2 regions of the Nicoliella lavandulae genome follow, and region 1 is predicted to be linked to the other one. Evidence: predicted binding sites of a transcription regulator. Region 1 holds the regulator's gene; the other holds the start of a gene.
The links. The regulator CtsR, encoded in region 1, represses protease genes until heat stress. The targets are predictions, from matches to a motif close to TTGGTCAAAAAAGGTCAAANA.

Region 1 (12,437 bases):
TATCATTTGAGCCAAGAATTTCACTAATTTCGCTGTCTTCACCAAATCCAAGTGCCCGGACTAATTCAGTAATTGGTAATTTACGAGTCCGGTCAATTCGTACATATGATACATTTTTAGCATCATTTTCGAATTCCATCCAAGCACCACGGTTAGGAATAATCGTAGCACCGAATACAGTCCGGCCGTTCTTATTAATGTCCTTGTGGAAGAATACACCAGGGGAACGAACTAATTGGGAAACGATAACCCGTTCGGCACCATTAATAATGAAAGTACCTTGGTCAGTCATCAATGGAAAATCACCAAAGAAAACATCTTGGGACTTGATTTCACCAGTATCATGGTTCGTTAACTTAAGCGTAACATGCAATGGAGCTGAATAATTTGCCTCATGCGCACGTGCTTCTTCTACTGTATACTTTGGTTCTAATAATTGATAATCAACAAATTCTAAGGATAAATTACCCTTAAAGTCGTCGATTGGCATAATGTCATTAAACATTTCCCGTAAACCTTCATCCAAGAACCATTGGTATGAATCAGTTTGGATTTCAATCAAGTTAGGTAAATCAAGAACTTCCTTGATTCGCGCGTAACTTCTACGAATACGGTGTTTTCCATATTTAACTAAATGTCCTGCCAAGTTATTCACCTCTCCTAATTATTTCTATGAACTGAAATGTTACAATTTGATTACAAATTGAATTTTTCCTACTTTTTTACTAAAATTAAGCAAAAAAAATCCCCAAAGAAGATCTTAAAATCTAATTTTTGGGGGATATAGGAGTTCTATACGGACAATAGATCGCAAGAACTCATTTCAATTCGTAGTTATATATTTATATAATACTCAACTTATTAGTGTGTGTCAATAAATAAGTGCAAAAAAAGAAGGGAAAAATCCCTTCTTTTTTAATGAATCATATTACTATTTATTAGTTGATTTTTGACCACTTTTAACGTTGATCTTAATCTTACCGTGACTAGCACCAATCGTAAGTGAATCTCCAGTGGCAACTTGCCCTGATAGCATGATTTCACTTAGCTTATCTTCAACTTTGGTTTGAAGTGCTCTTCTAATTGGCCGTGCTCCATATTGAGGATCAAAGCCAGCTTCCGCTACCACATCAACTGCAGCAGGCGTTAACTTAACTTCAATGCCTTGATCAGTGATTCGTTGTAGCAAGTCACGTGCCATCAATTTAACAATTTCATGTAATTGTGGCTTCGTAAGGGAGTGGAAGATTACGACTTCATCAATCCGGTTTAAGAATTCTGGTTTGAAGTACTTCTTCAACTGTTCCTTAATGGTTGCAGCCATTGCATTGTAATTGTCAGCATCGGCTTTTTCAGCACCAAATCCAACCGTCTTCTTGTACTTAAGTGTCGTTGCTCCTAAGTTAGAAGTCATAATGATAACAGTGTTTCTAAAGTCAACTTTACGACCCTTGGAATCAGTCAAGTACCCGTCATCTAGAACTTGAAGTAACAAGTTAAAGACATCCGGATGGGCTTTTTCAACTTCATCCAATAGGATAACTGAATAAGGATGTTGTCTAACCTTTTCAGTAAGTTGTCCCCCTTCACTATAACCAACATAACCGGGTGCAGAACCAATTAAACGACTTGTCGAGTATTTTTCCATGTATTCAGACATATCAACTCTAATCATGTCGTCTTCTGAACCAAACATTGCTTCAGCTAGGTCCTTAGCTAATTCGGTCTTCCCAACCCCAGTTGGTCCTAGGAACATAAATGAACCAATTGGTTTGTTAGGCGCCTTCAAGCCACTCCGCGCTCTTCTAATTGCCCGAGCAACTGCAGAAACCGCTTCGTCTTGACCAACCACTCGTTTATGAAGAATATCTTCAAGGTTAACTAGGCGATCAGCATCCGTCTTGGAGAGTTGAGTAACTGGAATCCCAGTCCATTGCGCAACAACTTCTGCTACGTCTTGACCAGTTTCTTTTAACTGATATTCTTCATTAGAGCTTGATTGTTTACGCTTGGCATCTTCTTCATTGATTTTAGCTTCTAGTTGTTTAGCCTGGTTTCTAATTTCAACTGCTTTTTCAAAGTCTTGATTTTCAATCGCTTGTTCTTTTTCATTGTTCAATTGATTTAATTTCGCATGATCAGATGATAATTCACTAGGTTGCTTATTAATCCGAACTTTGGCGGCAGCTTCATCCATTAAATCAATGGCCTTATCTGGTAAGAAACGGCTTTGAATATAACGAGTGGATAAACCAACTGCTTTTTCAATAGCATCATCAGTGATTTGCACATGGTGATGAGCTTCATACTTAGGTCTGATTCCCTTCAAAATTTGAATGGTTTCTTCACTAGTTGGTTCATTAACTTGAACCGTTGCAAACCGACGTTCTAGTGCAGTATCAGATTCAATGTACTTTTGGTATTCATTTAGCGTCGTAGCACCAATCATTTGAAGATCACCACGCGCTAATGAAGGTTTCAAAATGTTGGAAGCATCAATTGCCCCTTCTGCACCACCAGCACCAACCAAAGTGTGTAATTCATCAACAAACAAGATGATTTGACCATTATCTTTAATTTCTTTAATAATTTTCTTCAAACGACTTTCAAATTCACCACGGTACTTAGTACCAGCAACTAATGAACCCATGTCAAGCATCATCAACCGCTTATTCGTCATATCTTCTGGGACCGAACCATCAATAATCTTTTGAGCTAATCCTTCTGCAATGGCAGTTTTACCAACGCCGGGTTCCCCAATTAAGACTGGGTTATTTTTCGTCCGTCGACTAAGAATTTGAATAACCCGTTTAACTTCTTTATGCCGACCAATCGTTGGATCCATCCGACCTTCTCTAGCCACTTCAGTTAAATCAGTTGCTAGTGAATCCAAGGTTGGTGTAGCGCCCTTAGGAGTAGCGCGGTTCTTATTACTATTAATAGCACCGTTCTTACCGGCAGCTGAACTAACGCCCATCTTATGAAGAGTCACTTGTTTAATAACCTTAGTTTGAGCACCAAATGTAATTAGAATCCGTGCTGATAAAATACTGTCATCACTTACCAATGCAAGCAATAAATGTTCAGTCCCAACTTTGTTGGCACCATATTGGCGAGCAATGTTACCAGCTAAAGCTAAAATATCCTTAGCCTTAGGTGAATATGGTAAGTAAGAATTACTATCTAGTCCTTGGAGATTACCAAATCCAGCCAAGCGTTCAATTTCTGAACGAATGTCTTCTTCATCAATTTGAAAGTGTTCTAAGACACTGTAAGCAATCCCATTGGGTTCTAATGCTAGCGCTAACAATAAGTGTTCAGTGCCAACGGCTTGATGTTTGAAATTTTTAGCCTGTTCTTGTGCAAGTACCAATACGTTACGTGCGCTTGGGGTAAATAAGTTTTCCATAAATTGCCTCGCTTTCCGTTCCTAATCTTCGAACCTTAAATGATTCAATACTGATCGTAATACCTGGGCGCGAAGCCGGTTAGCACAATCAATATCATTATTAATCATCAAACTATCTTTCTCAATTGCTGCTAAAATAATCCGAGCTTCCTTACTCGACAGCAACTGACTATGGTATAGAGTCTTAACAATTGAATCACCGTCCCTTTCGGAAATACTAGAACCGATCACATCTAATAGTGAATCTAATACTTCGATGTTATCTAGCAATTTCACCTTTTCGATTCGGATATAGCCACCACCGCCACGCTTACTTTCTACTACGTAGCCGTTTTGGATGGTGAACCTAGTCTTAATAACATAGTTAATCTGTGAAGGGACAACATGAAAAAGATTAGCAACCTCTGAACGACGAATCTCGGCATGATTCGATTCAGCTAAAATCTGCTTTAAATATTTTTCAATAATATCTGAAACATTTTTGGATTGCATATTTTCATCTCATCTCTGACTAATCTTGACTATTATTATATGAAATCGGCCAGTGAAATAAAAGTATTTTGTCTATTAATTTTTAACGACAAAAAAATCGGGAAAACAAGATTCGAACTTGCGACCTCTGCGTCCCGAACGCAGCGCTCTACCAAGCTGAGCTATTTCCCGATGTATTTTGTAAATATTAAACTGATTGATTCTAGATCGGGAAGACAGGATTCGAACCTGCGACCCCTTGGTCCCAAACCAAGTGCTCTACCAAGCTGAGCTACTTCCCGATATTCATCTCTAATTTAAAATTAGAAATAAAAAAATGCACCCAGTAGGAGTCGAACCTACAACCTTCTGATTCGTAGTCAGACACTCTATCCAGTTGCGCTATGGGTGCAAAATAATATTATGAAAATGTAAATGCCGAGGACCGGGATCGAACCGGTACGGTTATCACTAACCGCAGGATTTTAAGTCCTGTGCGTCTGCCAATTCCGCCACCCCGGCAGGCTATTTTATTTTAAAAAAATAAAAAGCGGAAGACGGGATTCGAACCCGCGACCCCCACCATGGCAAGGTGATGTTCTACCACTGAACTACTTCCGCACAAAAATGCCGACTAGACGATTCGAACGCCCGACCTCATCATTACTAGTGATGCGCTCTAACCAACTGAGCTAAGTCGGCAAATTGGTAAGTGCGGGCGAAGGGACTCGAACCCCCATGTCCAAAGGACACTAGAACCTAAATCTAGCGCGTCTGCCAGTTCCGCCACGCCCGCATATTAAATTATAAAATGAGCCGTGGGAGGTTCGAACTCCCGACCCTCTGATTAAAAGTCAGATGCTCTACCGGCTGAGCTAACGGCTCGAAAAAATAAAAAATGGAGGATACAGGGCTCGAACCTGTGACCTCCTGCTTGTAAGGCAGATGCTCTCCCAACTGAGCTAATCCTCCGAGGTCTTAATGGTTACTCATTTAAGCAACTATTATATAATATCATGTGGTCAACTTGATGTCAACAACTTTTTGATTTTTATTTTTTCGATTTCGAATTAGTTCGGTCTCACCTGAAAACTAATCAGTAAAAATCAACAAAAACTAGTATATAATACTTCCCCTAAAAAAGCTACCCCTTTTTTCAAAAAAAATAAGAAATAAGTGCAATTCACTTATTTCTTATCGTTAAATCATTGATATATCTAACTTTTAGAATAGGTCTTGTTTTTCAATTTTCTTCATGCCATGCATGTATGGTTGAAGAACTTCTGGAATATTAACCGTTCCATCTTCATTTTGGAAGTTTTCTAGAATTGCAGCTACCGTTCTACCAACTGCTAATCCAGATCCATTTAACGTGTTAACGAATTGTAACTTTCCACTTTCATCCCTAAATTGAATCTTAGCCCGACGTGCTTGGAAATCAGTGGTGTTAGAACAACTTGAAATTTCACGATAACAGTTTTGTGCTGGCATCCAAACTTCAATATCATGAGTCATTGCAGCAGTGAAACTCATGTCACTACTTGTAAGCGTAATTACGTGGTAAGGAATCCCTAACAACTTAAGTAATTTTTCAGCTTGGCCAGTGATTTCTTCTAAGGCTGCCCATGATTCTTCTGGTTTAGTAAATTGAACCATTTCAACCTTGTTGAATTGGTGTAATCTAATCAATCCACGAGTATCACGACCAGCACTTCCTGCTTCTGAACGGAAAGCTGGACTTAATGCAGTGAATTTAACTGGTAACTTATCTTCTGGAATTACTTCACCACGGTAGTAGTTCACCAATGGAACTTCAGCAGTTGGAATCATTGTTAAATCACTATCAGCAATTTCGAATCCGGCCTTTTTTTCCAAGAACTTAGGGAATTGACCAGTCCCAAACATTGATGCAGAGTTAACCATGTATGGTGGAATAATTTCTTCATATCCAGCATCAGTATTTTGGTCCAAGAAGAAGTTGTAAATAGCTCTTTCAAGTAATGAACCAGCTCCTACGTAGTATACAAACCGACTTCCAGCCACCTTAGCACTCCGTTCGAAGTTTAAGATGCCTAGCTTTTCACCAATTTCCCAATGGTTCTTAGGCTTGAAATCAGTAAATTCACGTGGGGTTCCAACCTTCCGTAGTTCCTTAGCGCCTTCTTCAGTTAAACTAACTGGGACGTCATCATTTGGAATATTTGGTAAGTGGGCTGCTAAATCATGTTGCTTAGCAGACACTGCTTGTTCTTGTTCATCTAATTCCTTGATTTCAGCACCGACTTCTTTCATCCGGTTGATTGGGCCACTAGCATCTTCTTTAGCCCGCTTCATCTTAGCGATATCATCAGAAACCTTATTCCGTTCGGCTTTTAAGCTTTCAACCTTCACTAAGATATCACGCCGGTTTTGATCAAGGGCTAATAGTTCATCGATTTGTTTTTCATCAATGCCACGCGTTGCCATCTTATCCTTAAACCATTGTTCGTTATTACGAATTAACTTCATGTCTAACATTGGACATACCTCCTAAAAATATAAAAAGCAGGCTTCGTCATTGGGACGAAAGCCTGCTTTTCGCGGTACCACCCAAGTTCCCGATTAAATCGGACAACTCATCAGTGATAACGGCCACCCACCGTGCAGTATTACCTGCCCACCTATTAATATGCCGGAATTTTCAACTTGCAGTTTGCACCAACCACTGCATCTCTTAAGCGTCTACTTATAAACATACATTGTGTTTTTAAAATCATTAATTCATTCATATTTATAATATTATATTCGTTTAAAATTAGCAACTTTTTTAACCAAAAAAGCAGCAGCTCAATGGCTACTGCTTTTAGTAATTACTTTTCACTGTTAATTTTATTATGACTCATTGGTCTAACGTCGACCTTATCTAGTGGAATCAACTTAGTATGGTGCTTAATCTTGTAAACGATGTACAAGATAACGACCAATGGAACACTAATGTAAGTAATTCCAATTTCCTTCCAGTTGAAATTAGAGAATGCCGATAAGTCTTGACCAACAATGATCAAAATACATAGGATCAACGTCAATACTGGACCGAATGGGAACCACTTAGCATGATAAGATAATTCATCTAACGTGTGCCCTTGTTTGATAAAGGCCCGTCTGAATCTAAAGTGTGAAATCGCAATTCCGACCCAGGCGATAAATCCAGTTAATCCAGATGCCGCCACGATCCAAAGGTAAACTTCTGGTCCGGCGAAACTAGTAATGAACGTTGCTAGTGCAATCACAGTCGTTGCGATTAACGCTGTATATGGAATACCGCGCTTATCAGTCTTTCCGAACATCTTAGGTGCAAATACCCCATTTGACATAGAATAAAGCATCCGTGTTGATGCGTACATCCCCGAATTAGCTGATGAAATCACTGATACCAAGATAACGGCATTCATGACCCCAGCTGCAGCGGCTAATCCAGCCCGTTTGAAGACTAACGCAAATGGACTAATTGCAACATTGGTCGTACTAGAACCTAATAAGTTCGGGTCAGTATAAGGAATCAATGCAGCAATCACGAAGATGGCTAGGATGTAAAACAAGATGATCCGCCAGAAAACTTCACTGATGGCCTTTGGCACACTGTGTTTTGGATCATCGGATTCTCCAGCGGTAATGCCGACTAACTCAGTTCCTTGGAACGAGAACCCAGCCACCACGAAAACAGACAAGATTGCTGGGATTCCACCAACGAATGGTGCTTGCTTATACGTGAAGTTACTTAGGCCGACCGCAGTGCCACCACCCATAATTCCAACGATGGTCAATACCCCAACGATTAAGAAAATGATGATGGTTGCCACCTTGATCAACGAAAGCCAAAATTCGATTTCACCAAAGGCACCGACTGAAGCGGCATTGATCAAGAAGATCAATAACAAGACGACCCCACTAACGATCCAACTTGGGAAGTTCGGCATCCAAAACTTCATTACTAACGCTGCCGTACTGATATCAACGGCCACCGTAATCGCCCAATTGAACCAGTAGTTCCAACCCATTGCAAATCCAAGGGCGGGATCAACATACTTACCAGCATATTCAGCAAATGAACCACTAACTGGCGTGTTGGTAGCCATTTCACCTAAACTAGTCATTAAGAAATACACCATTAGCCCCATTAAAATGTAGGCCACTAATGCTCCACCGGGGCCGGCTTGTGAGATCGTAGAACCACTTGTTACAAACAGTCCGGTCCCAATTGAACCACCCAGTGAAATCATCGAAACATGACGGGTCTTTAGCTTACGCTTAATTCCGTCAGATTGATTTTGTTCACTCATATCAAAATCCTCCTAAAGTAAAAAATTTAAGAAGCAAAAGGATTTCAAATTAAAAATACCATCTCCTGAACAGAAGACGGCATCATAATTGCATTTCTAGCTATTATAACTATCGAAAGCACTCCGCGGTTAACCACGACAGTTCTTGGCTTGTTCAACCAAGTCCCAGATTCAACTAGAAAAAGCTAGTTTACACTTCGGCGTTCCTCCCTTTCAGCATTGGTCATAGCTGCTTTTTCAACTCACAATGCCATACTCTTTAGCAACGCGCCTCTTCTTAGATAATTTGATATTTAAAACTAATTATAACTTTTTTTGCATTCCTTGACAATCACTAATTCAAATTGAAGTCGCTCATCGCCACTAAAAGCAATGAACGTCCCCAGTTGTGCAAAGTGATTATGCAATAAGACGGCTTTAGAAGCATCATTAGTAATGCTCACGTTGGCAATGATCCTAGCCACATCAAATTGTCGCTGTAACCATTGAAGCGCTAACGCTAAGCCCTGCGTCATTATTCCACGACCACTAAACTTTGGATGCATTAAAAAGCCCACTTCAAAACGATCCGCCATTGGTTGGCCGAATTGATCGACCTGTGGATAAAAGAACACACAGCCAACTGTTTGGCCGCCATATTTAACCGCTAAGCCATTGGATTGGCTTAGTTCAATGCGTAATAAATCAGTGGCTGCCTGTAAACTAGTGATCACATCGAAGCCAGCAGCATTGGCAGTCGTGGCATCAGACACCATTGCAAAAAAGGCGTGTGCATCTGTTAACTGTAATTGGCTAATTGTTATTGCTTTCATCTTAACCCCATCTCTCATAATCAGTTACAATATAGATAATTATATTATACAGGAGTGAACACCATGAAAATCATCCAACAATCTTTATCAACCAATTCAGCTGCCTTTTTAAAGGGTTATGTCCGTGAATCAGATTCAGATGCCCAACACTTTAAGTACCCTGCCGTATTAATTGTCCCAGGGGGCTCGTTCACCCATATCTCAGAACAACAAGCCGAAAGCTTTGCATTGAGTTTTGCTGCGCAAGGCTACCAAAGTTTTTACTTACGATACAGCTTTGAAAGTGAAAAGCGGCCGTTAATGCCCCATCCCGTCATTGAACTAGGCCAAGCTATGCAATACTTACACCACCATGCAGTTGACTTAAACATCGATGCTAAGCGAATCATAATTGCAGGCTTTTCGATTGGTGGGTTCATCGTTAGTCAATACAACAACCAATATGATCAAGCCGCGTTGCTTAATGCAGTTGGCGCTAAGGATGCAACCGAACTAACGCCACGAGCGGTTATTTTAAGTTATCCAGTCATCGACTTATCCCTGGGCTTTCCGAACGAACCCGCTAAGATCAACGACTGGGTCAATACCCCGGCTGAAGGCGCAGCGGAAAATGGCGTTACCAAAACCAACGTTCCCACGTTCATTTGGCATACTGCTGATGATCCGCTAGTTCCTGCCATGAACTCGATTAAATACGCTGAAGCCCTAGCCAAACATCAAATTGATTACGAGCTTCATATTTTCCACCATGGTCGCCACGGAATGGCCATGGCCAATCAACTAACCGCTTGGAACAATGAAAGCAATGACCCCCACGTTGCTAAGTGGTTCCCCCTTGCGATCGAATGGTTAAACGAAATTAAATAAATGAAAAAAGCCATTGCCTAACCTCGGCAATGGCTTTTGTTTAATATTTAGATTTTTGGAATGGATGGTACTTCGATAGCATCCCTGCATACCGGTAGTACACAAACTCACAAACTTGGAACCAGGTAAAGGCCACTAAGAATGCGCCAATTGTATCACTTGGGAAGTGAGCGTTTAAAAATACCCGTGACAACATTACTAGGATCACATAAATGGAAGCGACCGTCTTAGCAATGATTTGATTGCGCCGTGTTTTTAACATTGGAATCAATAAAACCCAAACCACACTAATTACTAACACCGTTCCTACGACATGTCCACTGGGATAACTAAATCCAGTATCTGATGCCGAATGCAATAATGGGCGCGGCCGTCTGATCACGTTTTTAACGATGGTCAATACAATATCACCACTCACTAGGGTAGCGAGCGCCCAAACTGCTGGAATCCGATATTTAATGGCCCATAAGAACAACGCAATCAATATCATCCATAATACGTCCATCTTAGGACTCCCTAGAAAGCTGGCGAGCCCATAAATAACTTGCTTATAGGCCTGTTCACGGCCTTGAACTTCACCAGTAATCACGGAATCTAAAAACGATAAATATCCTGATCCAGCCCCCGTACTAACCACCACGGATGTGGTTACAATTATGGTTAATACAAGTGACAGGATAAAGCGATACAATCGATTAATATCTTTATTAATTAACACCTTAATCCATCCCCTACGATTTGTTTCTATTTATAACCAGTATACCATAGGCCAATATTGGTTTCCTACCCTTTAAAATTTACAATTTTCTTTAATTAAGCATATAATAACAACTGGTTACTTATTAATTAGGAGGAGATACTATGCTTGAGACAGCACTCATTATGATTGCCCTTGGGATTTTTGCCGGAATTGCGGGGGCCATTTTGGGACTGGGTGGTGGTATTATTGTCACGCCCATTTTAACCCTGGGATTTGGTTTAAACATTAAATATGCAATTGGGGCAAGTATCATCGTCGTCATCGCCACTAGTTCTGGTTCGACGATTGCATACTTAAAGGATGAAGTATTAAATTTACGGGTCGCAATGTTTTTAGAAATTGCAACAACGATCGGGGCAGTGGCTGGTTCACTGTTAACCGGAATCTTAAACCCGAAGTACTTATACGTATTATTTGGGCTCCTACTCATTTTTTCTGGGTTCAACATGGTCCGCAAACTACGGGCCAAACCATCTGATTATGGGACTGGTAAGAACGACCGCCTGGCAAAGAAACTAGAGCTAGACGGTAGTTATTACGATAAGAACCTAAATAAAACCATTGACTATCAAGTCACCAACGTTCCGAGCGGCCTTTCAGTCATGTTCGGTGCAGGCCTAGCCAGTGGCTTACTAGGAATCGGTTCAGGGGCCTTTAAGGTGATTGCCATGGATACATTTATGAAAATGCCACTAAAGCCATCTAGTGCCACTAGTAACTTAATGATGGGGGTTACCGCAGCAGCAAGTGCAACGGTATATTTCTTTAACGGTACGATTCTACCCAATATCGCCGTTCCCCTAGCTCTTGGAATCTTAGGGGGTGCCGTTGTGGGTTCACGGGTCATGCAGGTCCTGCCCACTAAATGGATTCGCATCGTGTTCATCCCCGTCCTACTTTACATCGGTGGTAACATGCTCTTACAAGGATTTGGGGTGAAGTTATAATGAAAAAAGATGAAGCACAAATTAACAAAGAGATGAATAGCATTGAGTTAATAATCGGGAAGATCTTAAGAATCGGGGTCATTATCTCAGCTATCATTATGATCATTGGTTGGCTCTTATTGGTGCTAACTGGTAAGTCTGGTTATCAAGGATCATTTCATCCCACTTCATTTCACGCCATTTTAAGTGGGGTCATCGCCCTTAAGCCATATGCAATTATGATGCTTGGCATCTTTTGTTTAATCTTAACGCCGGTCTTACGAGTCGTTGTTTCTATTTATTCGTTCTATAAGGAACACGATATGTTATACGTATCCATTACAACCTTCGTATTGATCGTATTAATAATTAGTTTCTTCATTGGATTATCACAAGCATAATAAAAACGACTCACTGGTTGATGCCAGCGAGCCGTTTTTATTTTTGTCGTTTCTTTTCAATTCGTTCGATCTTTGCACGGTGATAATGGCGTGGTGAACGGTAGTGACGTGCTTTGAACAATAACTGGTTGATCACTTCCGCCACTAAGAAACCAGCGGAAATTGAACCAGCAATAAATGCTACCTGGAGGAAATTGAACTTGGCTAATCCATAGTCACCAGATGCCATGTAACGCATAACTTGGTACGCCTGACCTCCGGGCACTAATGGGACTAATCCCGGGATGTTAAAGATAATCACGGGTAAGCGCTTATACCGTGATGCTAAAATACTAGCCATCCCAATCGTAAGGGTCCCAAAGAAGTTTCCACCAATATAGCCGCCTAAGTACATATCATATAGATAATAAACTAAGTATCCTAATACCCCAACGACACCGTCCAAATTCAATGCCCGGTGCGGTACATTAAC
Region 2 (12,437 bases), 700 kb from region 1:
ACTACCCTTAGCATGGTCTAACAATGGCCATAGATATAATGGTGAAGCTGCAATCATTACTTCGGCCTGGTCTGGGCTAGGTAGTTGATCTTTAATGGTTTCAATATATGGAATAACTTGATCTGGCATCAAATACATTTTCCAATTCGCGCCAATAAATGGCACTCGTTGCTTTGCACTCATTCATAAATCCCCCTTATCAGGATGTTGTTTCACTAGAGTGTGAGATTGAATAATTACATTCTACTATACATCATTTTACCGCCCCATGCTTAGTCTTAAAATTTAAGCAAAAATAAAAAGAGCCGTACCGAAGTACGACTCTTTTCACAAGTAACGAATTACTTATCAGAAATTGCAGCAATTCCTGGAAGTGGCTTACCTTCAAGGTAAGTAAGTGAAGCTCCACCACCGGTAGAAACGTGAGTTAATTTGTCAGCAATTCCTAATTGCTTAACAGCAGCAGTTGAGTCACCACCACCAACGATAGTAGTAGCATCCTTTAAGTTAGCTAAGAAATCACCAACGGCTAAAGTACCCTTAGCGAAGTTGCTCATTTCGAATACACCCATAGGTCCATTCCAAACAACTGTCTTAGCATCTCTAAGAACGTTTTCAAATTCTTGAATTGACTTAGGACCAATATCTAAGGCCATCATTCCATCAGGAATGTCACCTTCAACGATTTCAGTCTTAGCATCATTAGCAAATTTGTCAGCAACGACGTTATCAATTGGTAATACCAACTTGTCGCCAGCCTTTTGCAAGATTTGTTTAGCTAAATCAATCTTGTCATCTTCAACTAATGAGTTACCAATCTTGATACCTTTAGCAGCGTAGAAAGTATAAGTCATACCACCACCGATAATTACCTTATCAGCTTTATCTAATAAGTTATCGATAACAGTAATCTTATCTGAAACCTTTGCACCACCTAAGATAGCAACGAATGGACGTTTAGGATTGTTCACAGCATTACCAAGGTACTTGATTTCCTTTTCCATTAAGAAACCAACAGCAGCTGGCTTACCAGCAGCTTCCATTGCCTTAGCAATTCCAACGTTAGAAGCGTGGGAACGGTGAGCAGTACCAAATGCATCGTTTACGAATTCATCACCAAGTGAAGCCCAGTATTCACCAAGTTTTGGATCATTACCAGATTCACGTTTTACGTATTCGCCATTGACAACATCTTCAAAACGAGTGTTTTCAACTAATAAAACATCTCCATCATTCATTTTGTTGATGGCATCTTCTAATTGAGGGCCTTCAGTAGCTGGAACAAAAGTTACTGGCTTATTTAATAAGTTTGAAAGGCGTTCTGCAACTGGACGAAGTGAGAGTTCTTTCTTGTCATCTTCAGTCTTGATCCGACCAAGGTGAGAGAAAATGATTGCCTTACCACCGTGATCAATTACGTAATTGATGGTTGGTAATGCAGCCACGATCCGATTGTCGTCACCGATAACACCGTCCTTAATAGGAACATTGAAATCGAGACGCATTAATACTTTTTTATCTTTTAAATCTAAATCAGAAACAGTTAATTTAGCCAATTTAGATACCTCCTAAATAAATAGTAACTTAACACCTTTTATCATACAGCATTTAAAACCTAATCTCAAAACAAAAGATTCATTGGATTAAGTATTAAAAAAAGGTGAAAGAGTATCCTCCTCCACCTTTTATCATTTTAATTGTTTAATTAAAACTGCTTTTTATAGTTGAGCGAACTTCAATAGGGTACGAACCATGTTACAAGTGAAGCCCCATTCGTTATCGTACCAAGTCCAAACCTTAACTAATTGGTCATCACCAACAGTAGTTACATCAGTTTGGGAAGGATCAAATACTGATCCGTGAGTATCACCAATGATATCACTTGAAACGATAGGATCTTCAGCATAACCAAATGCTTCGTTACCTTCAGTGTGCTTCTTGATTGCTGCGTTAACTTCGTCAGCAGTAACCTTCTTGTCCAAGATAGCAGTTAATTCAGTTAATGAACCGTCTACTAATGGAACACGTTGAGCAACACCGTTTAACTTACCTTGTAAGTCAGGAACAACTAAACCAAGAGCCTTAGCAGCACCAGTTGAATGAGGAATAGTATTTGCACTTGCAGTACGGTTATTTCTCATCTTCTTACCTCTAGGACCATCTAAGATAGCTTGAGTAGAAGTAAAGGCATGGATAGTAGTCATAGTACCAACCTTGATACCGAATTCCTTGTTCAAGAAGTAAGCTGATGGTGCAATACTACTAGTAGTACATGAACCAGCAGAAACAATCTTGTCATCAGAGTTTAAAGTATCCAAGTTAACACCAGGAACAACAGTCTTAATTTGACCAGCAGGAGCTGAGATTAAGACACGCTTTGCACCAGCGTCTAAGTGAGCTTGGGACTTTTCTTCTGAAGTGTAGAAACCTGTACATTCAAGAACGAAGTCAACACCGTCGTTCTTAACCCAAGGAATTTGTGAAGCATCCTTTTCAGCGTAAACAGGAATTTCGTGACCATCAACAACAATTCCAGAATCAGTAGATGAAACTTCACCTGGGAACTTGCCATGAGTTGAGTCATACTTTAATAAGTATGCTAACATTGATGGAGTAGTTAAATCATTAATTGCAGCAACTTCAATGTCGCTTGAGTTTAGTTCGTGGATACGCTTGAAAGCTAAACGTCCAATACGTCCAAAACCATTAATACCAATTTTTACAGTCATACTGAATTTTCCTCCTTTAGGAAATAATAAGATAAATATTATTTATAAAAGCAGTACATCAGTATCTTACCACTTTTTGTTGCTAGTGTCAGCCATGTAGCTCAATATTATTGAATCCAATCACAGTTAAAAATCACCGCGCAACATTTATCTTGCATTAAGCAGTATAGCAATCACGTTTCATTTTTGCAAAGCTATTGCTTGTGAATTAATTTTATTTTAACCCCCTTGCATTTCAATTCATTTTAAGCTACAATTTTATATTGTTATTGTTAATTAAATAATTCATTTGCGCCTGTAGTGTAATGGATCGCACGTAAGATTCCGGTTCTTGAGATGGGGGTTCGATTCCCTCCAGGCGCACTAGATGATGAAAAGTCCTTGCTAATCGTTGTTGTTAGCGGGACTTTTTATTTGTGGGCAAATATTTTGACCTTCACTGACTATTAAGATAGAATTTATATAGTTTAAAATTTAAAATTACTAACCAATTAAGGGAGGACAATTAAAATGAACTTAATCCCAACTGTTATCGAGCAATCCGCTAATGGCGAAAGAGCTTATGACATTTACTCTCGTTTATTAAAAGACCGGATCATCATGTTATCAGGTCCAATCGAAGACGATATGGCTAATTCAATTATTGCTCAATTACTATTCTTGGATGCCCAAGACTCAGATAAGGATATTTATCTTTACATTAACTCACCAGGTGGTGTTATCACTTCTGGAATGGCAATTTACGATACAATGAAGTTTGTTAAATCAGACGTTCAAACCATCGTAATGGGAATGGCTGCATCAATGGCCAGTGTGCTTGCTTCTTCTGGTACTAAGGGGAAACGTTTCGCATTACCTCACTCACAAGTTATGATTCACCAACCATCTGGTGGTGCTCAAGGAAAGCAAAGTGATATTGAAATCGCCGCTGAATCCATCTTGAGTGCTCGTAAGATGTTAAACAAGATTTTAGCTGAAAACTCTGGTCAAACGGTTGCTAAGATTAACCGTGATACTGATCGTGATAACTACTTAACTGCCGATGAAGCCGTTAAATATGGTTTATTAGATGGTATTATGACTAGCAAGACTGAATTAAACAAAGGCGATAACAAATAATCAATTTTAAAACGGCGATGACTCATCTGAAGTCATCACCGTTTTTTTGTAGCTATATAAACAATCGATAAATATTCAACAATAGCCTAGCGAAGATAGAAATAATCTATCTTTGCTAGGCTATTTTGATGTGTTTAAATTATTTTAATCGTTACTAACGGCTGCAATTCGTTCTTCAGTTTGCAGCCTTATTTTTTCAGCAAAGTCGCTAATCTTTTTTAACCGGTGATTAATGCCTGATTTAGAAATCGTGCCACTAGGCACCATTTCGCCCAATTCTTTTAAAGTAACTTCTTTATTAGCTAGGCGTAATTCTGCTACTTCACGTAGTTTATCAGGCAATTGATCTAGGCCGACCGTTTCTGCAATAAAGTTAATGCTTGCGATTTGACGCGTTGAAGCATTCGCAACCTTATTCATATTAGCATTTTCGCAGTTCACTAACCGGTTAACCGAATTTCGCATATCACGGACAATTCGAATATCTTCAAAGTGAAGCATCGAATTAGTAGCCCCAATCAGCTGCAAGAAATCAGCAATCTTTTCAGCTCCCTTTAAGTAGGTAATATACCCACTCCGCCGACTGGTGGTCTTTGCTTCTAGATGATAGCGATTCATCATTTCGGCAATCATTTCATTGTGAGTTTCATACAATGAATAGATTTCTAAATGATAACGCGACGTTTCCGGATTATTAACTGAACCGCCAGCTAGAAAGGCACCACGTAGATATGAACGCACTTGAGAATCATCCTTCAATAATTCGACTGGAACTCGTTCGATGATTTGATAATCCTGTAAGATTCCTAAATCATCTAAAATATTTTTAGTATTATTAGTAATTCGAACTACATAAACATTATTCTTTTTTAATTTCATGCGTTTTCTAACGATTAGATTACTTTCAACATCATAAAATTCTAATAATAGTCGATAAATCCGCCGCGCAATGGCCGGATTTTCAGTTTGAACATTTAAAATTAGTTCATGATTCACAATTGTTAGCGAACCATTCATTCGAATCAATGCCATTAGTTCTGGTTTGGCATTCTTCCTACGAACCTTTAGCGTAGTAAGTTCTTTTTTAACTTGACTAGCATACGACATTTCAATTCACTCCATTACTATCCTTTTCAATCAATCGAATTAACTCATTCGATACAGCATCCCCATTATGATAAGCTCCATGATCATGTAGCTTTAAAAAGTCAGAAGCAATGACCTTACATCCCTGTTTTTCTAAGCCCGCTTGATCATGCTTAACTTGATGTGACGTTTCATCAGAATGGCTTCGATCAATATAATTAACGGGGACTTTTTTATTATTGACCATGACCGCATTAATAATATTCTTTTCAAAATGACGATTTAAAATGGCCACGTGATCTGAATCACTTAGACCATTAGTTTCACCATTTTGTGTCATAATATTACAAATATAAACAATTTCAGCACTAGTGTGTAAGATGGCTTCGTGAACTTCTGGAATCATTAAATTAGGTAGGATGCTAGTAAATAAACTTCCTGGTCCCAATACAATTTGATCTGCGTTTAAAATCGCATCCACCACTGGTTGGGCAGCCTTAGGCGCGCCATTTTGATCATCTCGATCAACCCAAACCCGTTCAATCATTTTATGCGCATTAGTAATCTCAGATTCACCTGCTAATTCCGTTCCATCAGTGAACTTAGCATGAAGGGTAATCAAGTCATCACTAGCGGGATAAATATGCCCCTTCACATCTAATAATTTAGTTAGTTCTTGCACTCCATTGAAAATATTACCCTTCATTTCTGATAGTGCAGTAATTAATAGGTTACCAATGGCATGACCAGCTAAAAACTTATCCGTACCTTTAAATCGATATTGAAATAGTTTTAAAAATTCTGGATTGGCATCTGATAATGCTACGATAACATTTCGAATATCACCAGGTGGGACCACATTGATATAATTACGCAAGATTCCAGATGAACCTCCATCATCCGCAACTGTTACAATTGCGGTAATATCAACATCCCGCTTCTTGAGCGACTTTAAAATCACTGGAACCCCAGTTCCACCACCAATTACCACAATGCGTGGTTGGTGAGATTTAATCTGCGGCATTGATTGACCCTCCTCATCGCTTAATTTAGCGTTAAATCACTTGTTAACTACGATTATTTTTTTATTCAATTTATTTTATAATTTAATTAATGGTTTAAACCATAAAGCATAGTATAACACACCTGGTGTTTCTTTTTTAAAAAAACAATAAAAAAAGGCGAACATTCGCCCTTTCTTAATTATTCTTTTAACTCTTTGGTTCGTTTGGTATCAACTTCTAAAACTGGCTTTAGATATTGACCCGTATAACTATTTTTGACTTGGCAGACTTCTTCTGGGGTACCCGTTGCGACGATTTGGCCACCACCGTCACCACCTTCAGGTCCTAAGTCAATTAAATAATCGGCAGTTTTAATCACATCTAAACTGTGTTCAATGATCAAAACAGTATTGCCCTTAGCAACTAATTCATGCAGGATTTTGAGCAATCGTCCGATATCATCAGTATGCAATCCAATCGTTGGTTCATCTAAGATATATAGGTTTTTACCATCTGATTTTTTGTAAAGTTCAGCCGATAGCTTCATCCGTTGGGCTTCCCCACCAGATAAAGTAGTTGCGGGTTGGCCTAATTTGACGTAGCCAAGGCCCACTTCATTAATGGTCTCTAATTTCCGCGTAATTTTGGGAATGGCCTTAAAGAAATCTAAGGCTTCGCTTACGGTCATATCCAATACATCAGAAATGTTTTTACCTTTATATTCAACTTCCAAGGTTTCGGCGTTATACCGCTTACCATGACAAACTTCACACGGTACATAGACATCGGGAAGGAAGTTCATTTCAATCTTTAAAATTCCATCCCCATGACATGTTTCACAGCGGCCACCCTTAACGTTAAAGCTAAACCGGCCCTTCTTATAACCACGTAACTTGGCTTCATTAGTTTCAGCAAATAAATCACGGATATCATCAAAAACCCCCGTATACGTTGCCGGGTTACTCCGGGGAGTCCGGCCAATTGGGCTTTGATCGATACTAACTAGTTTTTCAATATTCTTATAGCCCCGAATGGACTTGTACTTACCAGGCTTAGTTGAATTATGATTTAATTTTTGTGCTAATGCCCGTTTTAAAATGGTATTAACTAATGTTGATTTACCAGATCCAGAAACCCCAGAAACCACGATAAATTCACCCAGGGGAAAACTAACGGTAATGTCCTTTAAGTTATTAGCTTGTGCCCCAGTAATCGTAATCTTTTTACCGTTACCAGTCCGGCGTTTCAATGGAACCGGAATAAACTTCTTCCCAGATAGATATTGACCAGTTAGTGAATGTGGATTCTTAGCTACTTCCGCTGGCGTTCCAGCAGCCATGACCTTTCCACCATTTTCACCGGCCCCAGGACCAATGTCAACAATGTAATCAGCATCATCCATGGTATCTTTATCATGTTCGACTACGACCAATGTATTGCCTAAGTCCCGCATTGATTGTAATGATTTAATTAGTCGATTGTTATCCCGTTGATGCAATCCAATCGATGGTTCATCAAGGACATATAACACTCCGGACAAATTCGATCCAATTTGAGTTGCTAATCGAATCCGTTGTGATTCTCCACCAGATAGGGTTCCAGCAGAACGGGCGAGGGTTAAATAGTCTAACCCAACGTTCTTTAGGAAACTAAGGCGGTCGATGATTTCCTTTACGATCGGTTTGGCAATTACTGAATCTTGTTCACCAAATTGTAATTGGCTAAAGTAGTCCAATTCCTTTTGAACATCAATTGCTGCCACCTGACTAATATTTTGACCAGCTACCTTCACACTTAAAGCTCGTTCATTTAACCGGTAGCCATGACACGTCTGGCAGGTTAATTCAGTCATGTACTCACGCATGGTCTTTCTAGTAAATTCACTATTAGTGTTATGATAACGGCGATTAATATTATTAATCACCCCTTCAAATGGCATGTCTAAGTCACGCTTACCACCAAAATTACTTTCGAAGTTAAAGTGGAATTGCTGATCACCAGACCCGTAAAGCACCAAGTCACGTTGCTTCTTTGGTAATTTATTGAATGGCGTGTTCATATCAATTCCAAAGTGTTCACAAGCTTGCTTTAACATATTTGGATAGTATTCAGAACTAATTGGATTCCATGGTGCTAGGGCTCCTTGAGCCAAGGTTTTACTGCGGTCTGGAATTACTAAATCTAGATCCACTTCTAATTTAATCCCTAATCCATCACAATCAGGACAGGCTCCCAGTGGTGAATTAAATGAAAATAGTCGTGGTTCCAGCTTCCCAACTGTAAAGCCACAGAATGGACACGAGTAATGTTCTGAAAAGACCATGTTGTCCCGTTTACCCATAAAATCAGCAATTGCGTATCCATCACTAAGTCGTAATGCAGCTTCCAATGAATCTGAAAGTCTGGAATTAATGCCGTCTTTGATGATAATGCGGTCTACGACCACGTTAATGGTATGGCGTTTGTTCTTATCCAATTCGACTGAGTCATCTAAGTCCATGACTTCACCATCAACTTGAATCCGCACAAATCCTTCCCGTTTAATCTTCTTTAAAATCTCTTTATGTTGACCCTTTTTATCCCGCACTACGGGCGCTAGGATCTGTAGACGCGTCCGTTCAGGTAAATTAAGCATTTCGCCCATCATTTGATCAATGGATTGACTAGTAATCTTAGTCCCATCATTTGGACAAATTGGGGTTCCTACTCGTGCCCATAACAGCCGGAAATAGTCATTGATTTCAGTGACCGTTCCCACCGTTGAACGTGGATTATGCGACGTTGTCTTTTGATCAATTGAAATGGCTGGGCTTAGCCCTTCAATCGAATCTACGTCTGGTTTATCCATTTGCCCTAAAAATTGCCGTGCATATGACGATAAACTTTCTACATACCGCCGTTGACCCTCAGCATATAACGTATCAAATGCTAACGAACTTTTTCCGGAACCAGATAATCCCGTTACGACCGTTAATTTATTTTTAGGAATGGTCACATTAATGTCTTTTAAGTTATGTTCGCGCGCACCGCGAATAATAATTTTATCGTTTAACAAAACAGTCCTCCTTACATCTTCGCCTGCAATTCAATAATTGTATCCCGTAAGTTAGCGGCATGTTCGAAGTCAAGTCGCTTCGATGCAGACTGCATTTCGTCTTCTAGGCGGCCAATCATGGCTTGTTTTTCCGCCTTACTCATCTTCTTAAAGTCAGTCGTAACAATTTCACCATTCGTAGCGTCATTTTCAGCGGCTACTTGATCTCCACTAACGGAGATAACTGGTGAAATCGCCTTCTTAATCGTATGGGGCGTAATTCCATGCTCATGGTTGTATTGCTCTTGAATTTCACGCCGCCGCTGGGTTTCATCAATGGCCTTCTTCATCGAATCAGTCATGTCATCCGCATACATAATTACTTCACCATGTTCGTTTCTGGCGGCCCGACCAATCGTTTGAATCAAGGAACGTTCATTCCGTAAGAACCCTTCCTTATCAGCATCTAAAATCACCACTAATGATACTTCCGGCACATCAATTCCTTCCCGAAGGAGATTAATTCCAACTAAAACATCGAACTTACCTGCTCGCAGGTCATGAATAATCTTAGTCCGTTCGAGGGTCTTAATATCACTATGCAAATAACGCACGCGAATTCCTAAATCCTTTAGGTAGTCAGTTAAATCTTCCGCCATTTTCTTCGTTAATGTCGTAACAAATGTCCGCTCGTTACGGTCGATTCGTTTATTGATTTCCCCCACTAAATCATCCATTTGACCCATAATTGGTCGAACCTTCACGATTGGATCCAATAAACCGGTTGGTCGGATAATTTGTTGAACTACTTGGTCGGCGTGCTTTAATTCATATGGGCCAGGAGTCGCTGACATATAAATAACCTGATTAATGTGTTTTTCAAATTCAGGCATTTGTAATGGCCGGTTATCTAAGGCACTGGGGAGCCGGAATCCGTATTCAATTAACCGTTCCTTCCGGGCTTTATCCCCATTATACATCCCACCAACTTGTGGAATCGTTTGGTGGGACTCATCAACGACCATCAAAAAGTCCTTAGGGAAGAAATCCATTAACGTGTATGGTGGTTCCCCTGGTTTCCGACCATCCATATACCGCGAATAGTTTTCAATGCCGTTGGTATAACCCATTTCACGCATCATTTCAATATCATAAGTCGTGCGTTGCTTTAGTCGTTGGGCTTCTAGTAACTTTCCTTCATCGGTTAACTTCTTAGATTGGGAATCTAGTTCCTGCTTAATTCCATCTAAGGCATGATCCATAATTTGATCATCTGCTAAGAAGTGAGTTGCTGGGAAAATGATGATTTTATCCTTATCACTAATAATCTCACCAGTTAGGGTATCAATTTCGCGAATGCGATCAATTTCATCCCCGAAAAATTCAATTCGATATGCATATTTACTACCAGATGCTGGGAAGACTTCTACCACGTCACCACGCACTCTGAACCGGCCCCGTTGAAAATCAATATCATTCCGGTCAAATTGGATGTTCACTAATTCCCGTAATAATGTATCACGATCAATTTCTTGACCCACGTGTAATGGAATCGTGTGATCAAAATATTCCTTTGGACTTCCTAATCCAAAAATAGCGGATACGGATGCCACTACAATTACATCATTTCGTTCTAGTAACGCACTCGTGGCCGCATGCCGTAATTGATCAATTTCATCATTAATTGATGAATCCTTTTCAATATAGGTATCACTAGATGGCACGTATGCTTCTGGTTGGTAATAATCATAATAACTAACGAAGTATTCCACCGCATTGTGTGGAAAGAACCGCTTTAATTCACTATATAATTGACCAGCAAGGGTCTTATTATGGGATAGCACAAGCGTTGGTTTATTTACATTTTTAATCACATTAGAAATAGTAAACGTCTTCCCAGTTCCAGTTGCACCTAACAAGACCTGTTCTTTATCGCCTTGTTTAATCCCGTTGGTTAATTCTTCAATTGCCTTGGGTTGATCACCAGTTGGACTGTAATCTGAAACCAAGTCGAATTTATTATCCGTAATTCGATTAATCTTTGCCATTTACTTAGTCCCCTTTCGAGTTGCAATAACTTATTTTTTCGCATAAAAAAGTGGGGAAGGACGCCTCCCCCACTTGTTATCTTTATTTTAACACTGTTTTGCTTTTTTCAAAGAATAAACACTTTACATATTTTGGATGTAATGGAATGCATTTTGACCAGCAATTCCACCATCGCCAACTGCAGTGACCACTTGGCGTAATTCCTTAGCTCGAACATCACCCACGGCAAAAATCCCTGGCATGGATGTTTCCATTCGGTCATTAGTCTTGATCCAACCCTTTTCATCAGTAATATGAAGGTTGGCAAAAGCGCCAGTAATTGGTAGATTTCCAACATAAATAAACACACCACTGGCATTGATCAATCCAGTTTCGTTCGTTTCATTATTAATGGTCTTAACTCCAGTTACTTTAGCATCATCACCGACCACTTCGGTCACACTAGTATTCCAAACAAAATTGATCTTATCATTAGCAAATGCTTGGTCTTGCAGCACCTTTTGGGCTCTAAGCTCATCACGCCGGTGAACCACCGTTACCTTAGATACTAATTGAGCCAAATATAGTGATTCTTGAATGGCGGAATCACCACCACCAACCACTACTACTTCCTTGTTCTTAAAGAACGCTCCGTCACAGACTGCGCAGTAAGAAACTCCGCGGCCGCCGTAGCTATCTTCACCTTCAACCCCTAGTTTACGGTATTGAGAACCAGTGCCGATGATAATCGCCTTAGCTTGATAATCACCATTATCAGTGTGCACAACTTTAACGGCACCCTGGTCTTCAATTGATTCAACCGTTCCATAACCATACTTAGCCCCAAAATTAATTGAGCCTTCGTACATGTTCTTAGCTAAATCAGGACCCAAAATGGACTTAAAACCAGGATAGTTTTCAATTTCAGCCGTATTATTCATTTGGCCACCATAAATCCCTCGATCAATCATTAATACTGATAGATTAGCACGGGAAGCGTAAAGTGCACTAGTCATTCCACTGGGACCAGCACCAATCACAATTACATCATAACTTTCCACTGATTGAACACTCCTTATCTAAATCGTTAATGTACATAGCTTACTATTAATAAGTAAATTTGTCCATTAGTTTGTACCCAATGCATTATTTTTGATCTTCATCAATTAATTGTTGGCCTAATTCCTTAATGTATGCACGCAATTCATCCTTTACTTCTGGATGTTCTAGTCCATATTCAATATTGGTCTTCAACCAACCAAACTTGTTTCCAGTATCGTATCTAGAACCAACTAATTCGTGAGCGTAGACTTTGTGGGTCTTGTTAAGGGTATCAATTGCATCGGTTAATTGAATTTCATTTCCCTTACCAGGTTTAGTTTCAGCTAAAATATCAAAAATGTTAGGGGTCAATAGGTACCGACCAATGATGGCTAA

Region 2: R4146_RS03650 (ATP-dependent Clp protease proteolytic subunit) is a predicted target of CtsR. The motif match lies at 3,156-3,176, and genes of this name have one in related genera.

What each region holds. Positions count from the first base shown of each region.
Region 1 is NZ_JAWMWH010000001.1:79,984-92,420, forward strand. Features, by position in the region: gene rpoB (DNA-directed RNA polymerase subunit beta) at 1-655, opposite strand, end outside; gene R4146_RS00440 (ATP-dependent Clp protease ATP-binding subunit) at 932-3,409, opposite strand; gene R4146_RS00445 (CtsR family transcriptional regulator) at 3,431-3,901, opposite strand; tRNA gene R4146_RS00450 (tRNA-Pro) at 3,999-4,072, opposite strand; tRNA gene R4146_RS00455 (tRNA-Pro) at 4,109-4,182, opposite strand; tRNA gene R4146_RS00460 (tRNA-Arg) at 4,219-4,292, opposite strand; tRNA gene R4146_RS00465 (tRNA-Leu) at 4,317-4,402, opposite strand; tRNA gene R4146_RS00470 (tRNA-Gly) at 4,430-4,501, opposite strand; tRNA gene R4146_RS00475 (tRNA-Thr) at 4,509-4,582, opposite strand; tRNA gene R4146_RS00480 (tRNA-Leu) at 4,594-4,676, opposite strand; tRNA gene R4146_RS00485 (tRNA-Lys) at 4,693-4,765, opposite strand; tRNA gene R4146_RS00490 (tRNA-Val) at 4,780-4,852, opposite strand; gene serS (serine--tRNA ligase) at 5,105-6,397, opposite strand; gene R4146_RS00500 (amino acid permease) at 6,730-8,199, opposite strand; lysine riboswitch at 8,308-8,483, opposite strand; gene R4146_RS00505 (GNAT family N-acetyltransferase) at 8,499-9,011, opposite strand; gene R4146_RS00510 (lp_1002 family arylesterase) at 9,075-9,878, shown strand; gene R4146_RS00515 (phosphatase PAP2 family protein) at 9,919-10,596, opposite strand; gene R4146_RS00520 (sulfite exporter TauE/SafE family protein) at 10,740-11,585, shown strand; gene R4146_RS00525 (DUF1634 domain-containing protein) at 11,585-11,965, shown strand; gene R4146_RS00530 (threonine/serine exporter family protein) at 12,003-12,437, opposite strand, start outside.
Region 2 is NZ_JAWMWH010000001.1:782,279-794,715, reverse strand. Features, by position in the region: gene tpiA (triose-phosphate isomerase) at 1-183, opposite strand, end outside; gene R4146_RS03665 (phosphoglycerate kinase) at 342-1,556, opposite strand; gene gap (type I glyceraldehyde-3-phosphate dehydrogenase) at 1,719-2,729, opposite strand; tRNA gene R4146_RS03655 (tRNA-Arg) at 3,021-3,092, shown strand; gene R4146_RS03650 (ATP-dependent Clp protease proteolytic subunit) at 3,240-3,848, shown strand; gene whiA (DNA-binding protein WhiA) at 3,993-4,955, opposite strand; gene mgfK (gluconeogenesis morphogenetic factor MgfK) at 4,957-5,958, opposite strand; gene uvrA (excinuclease ABC subunit UvrA) at 6,138-8,993, opposite strand; gene uvrB (excinuclease ABC subunit UvrB) at 9,005-11,020, opposite strand; gene trxB (thioredoxin-disulfide reductase) at 11,144-12,061, opposite strand; gene galU (UTP--glucose-1-phosphate uridylyltransferase GalU) at 12,147-12,437, opposite strand, start outside.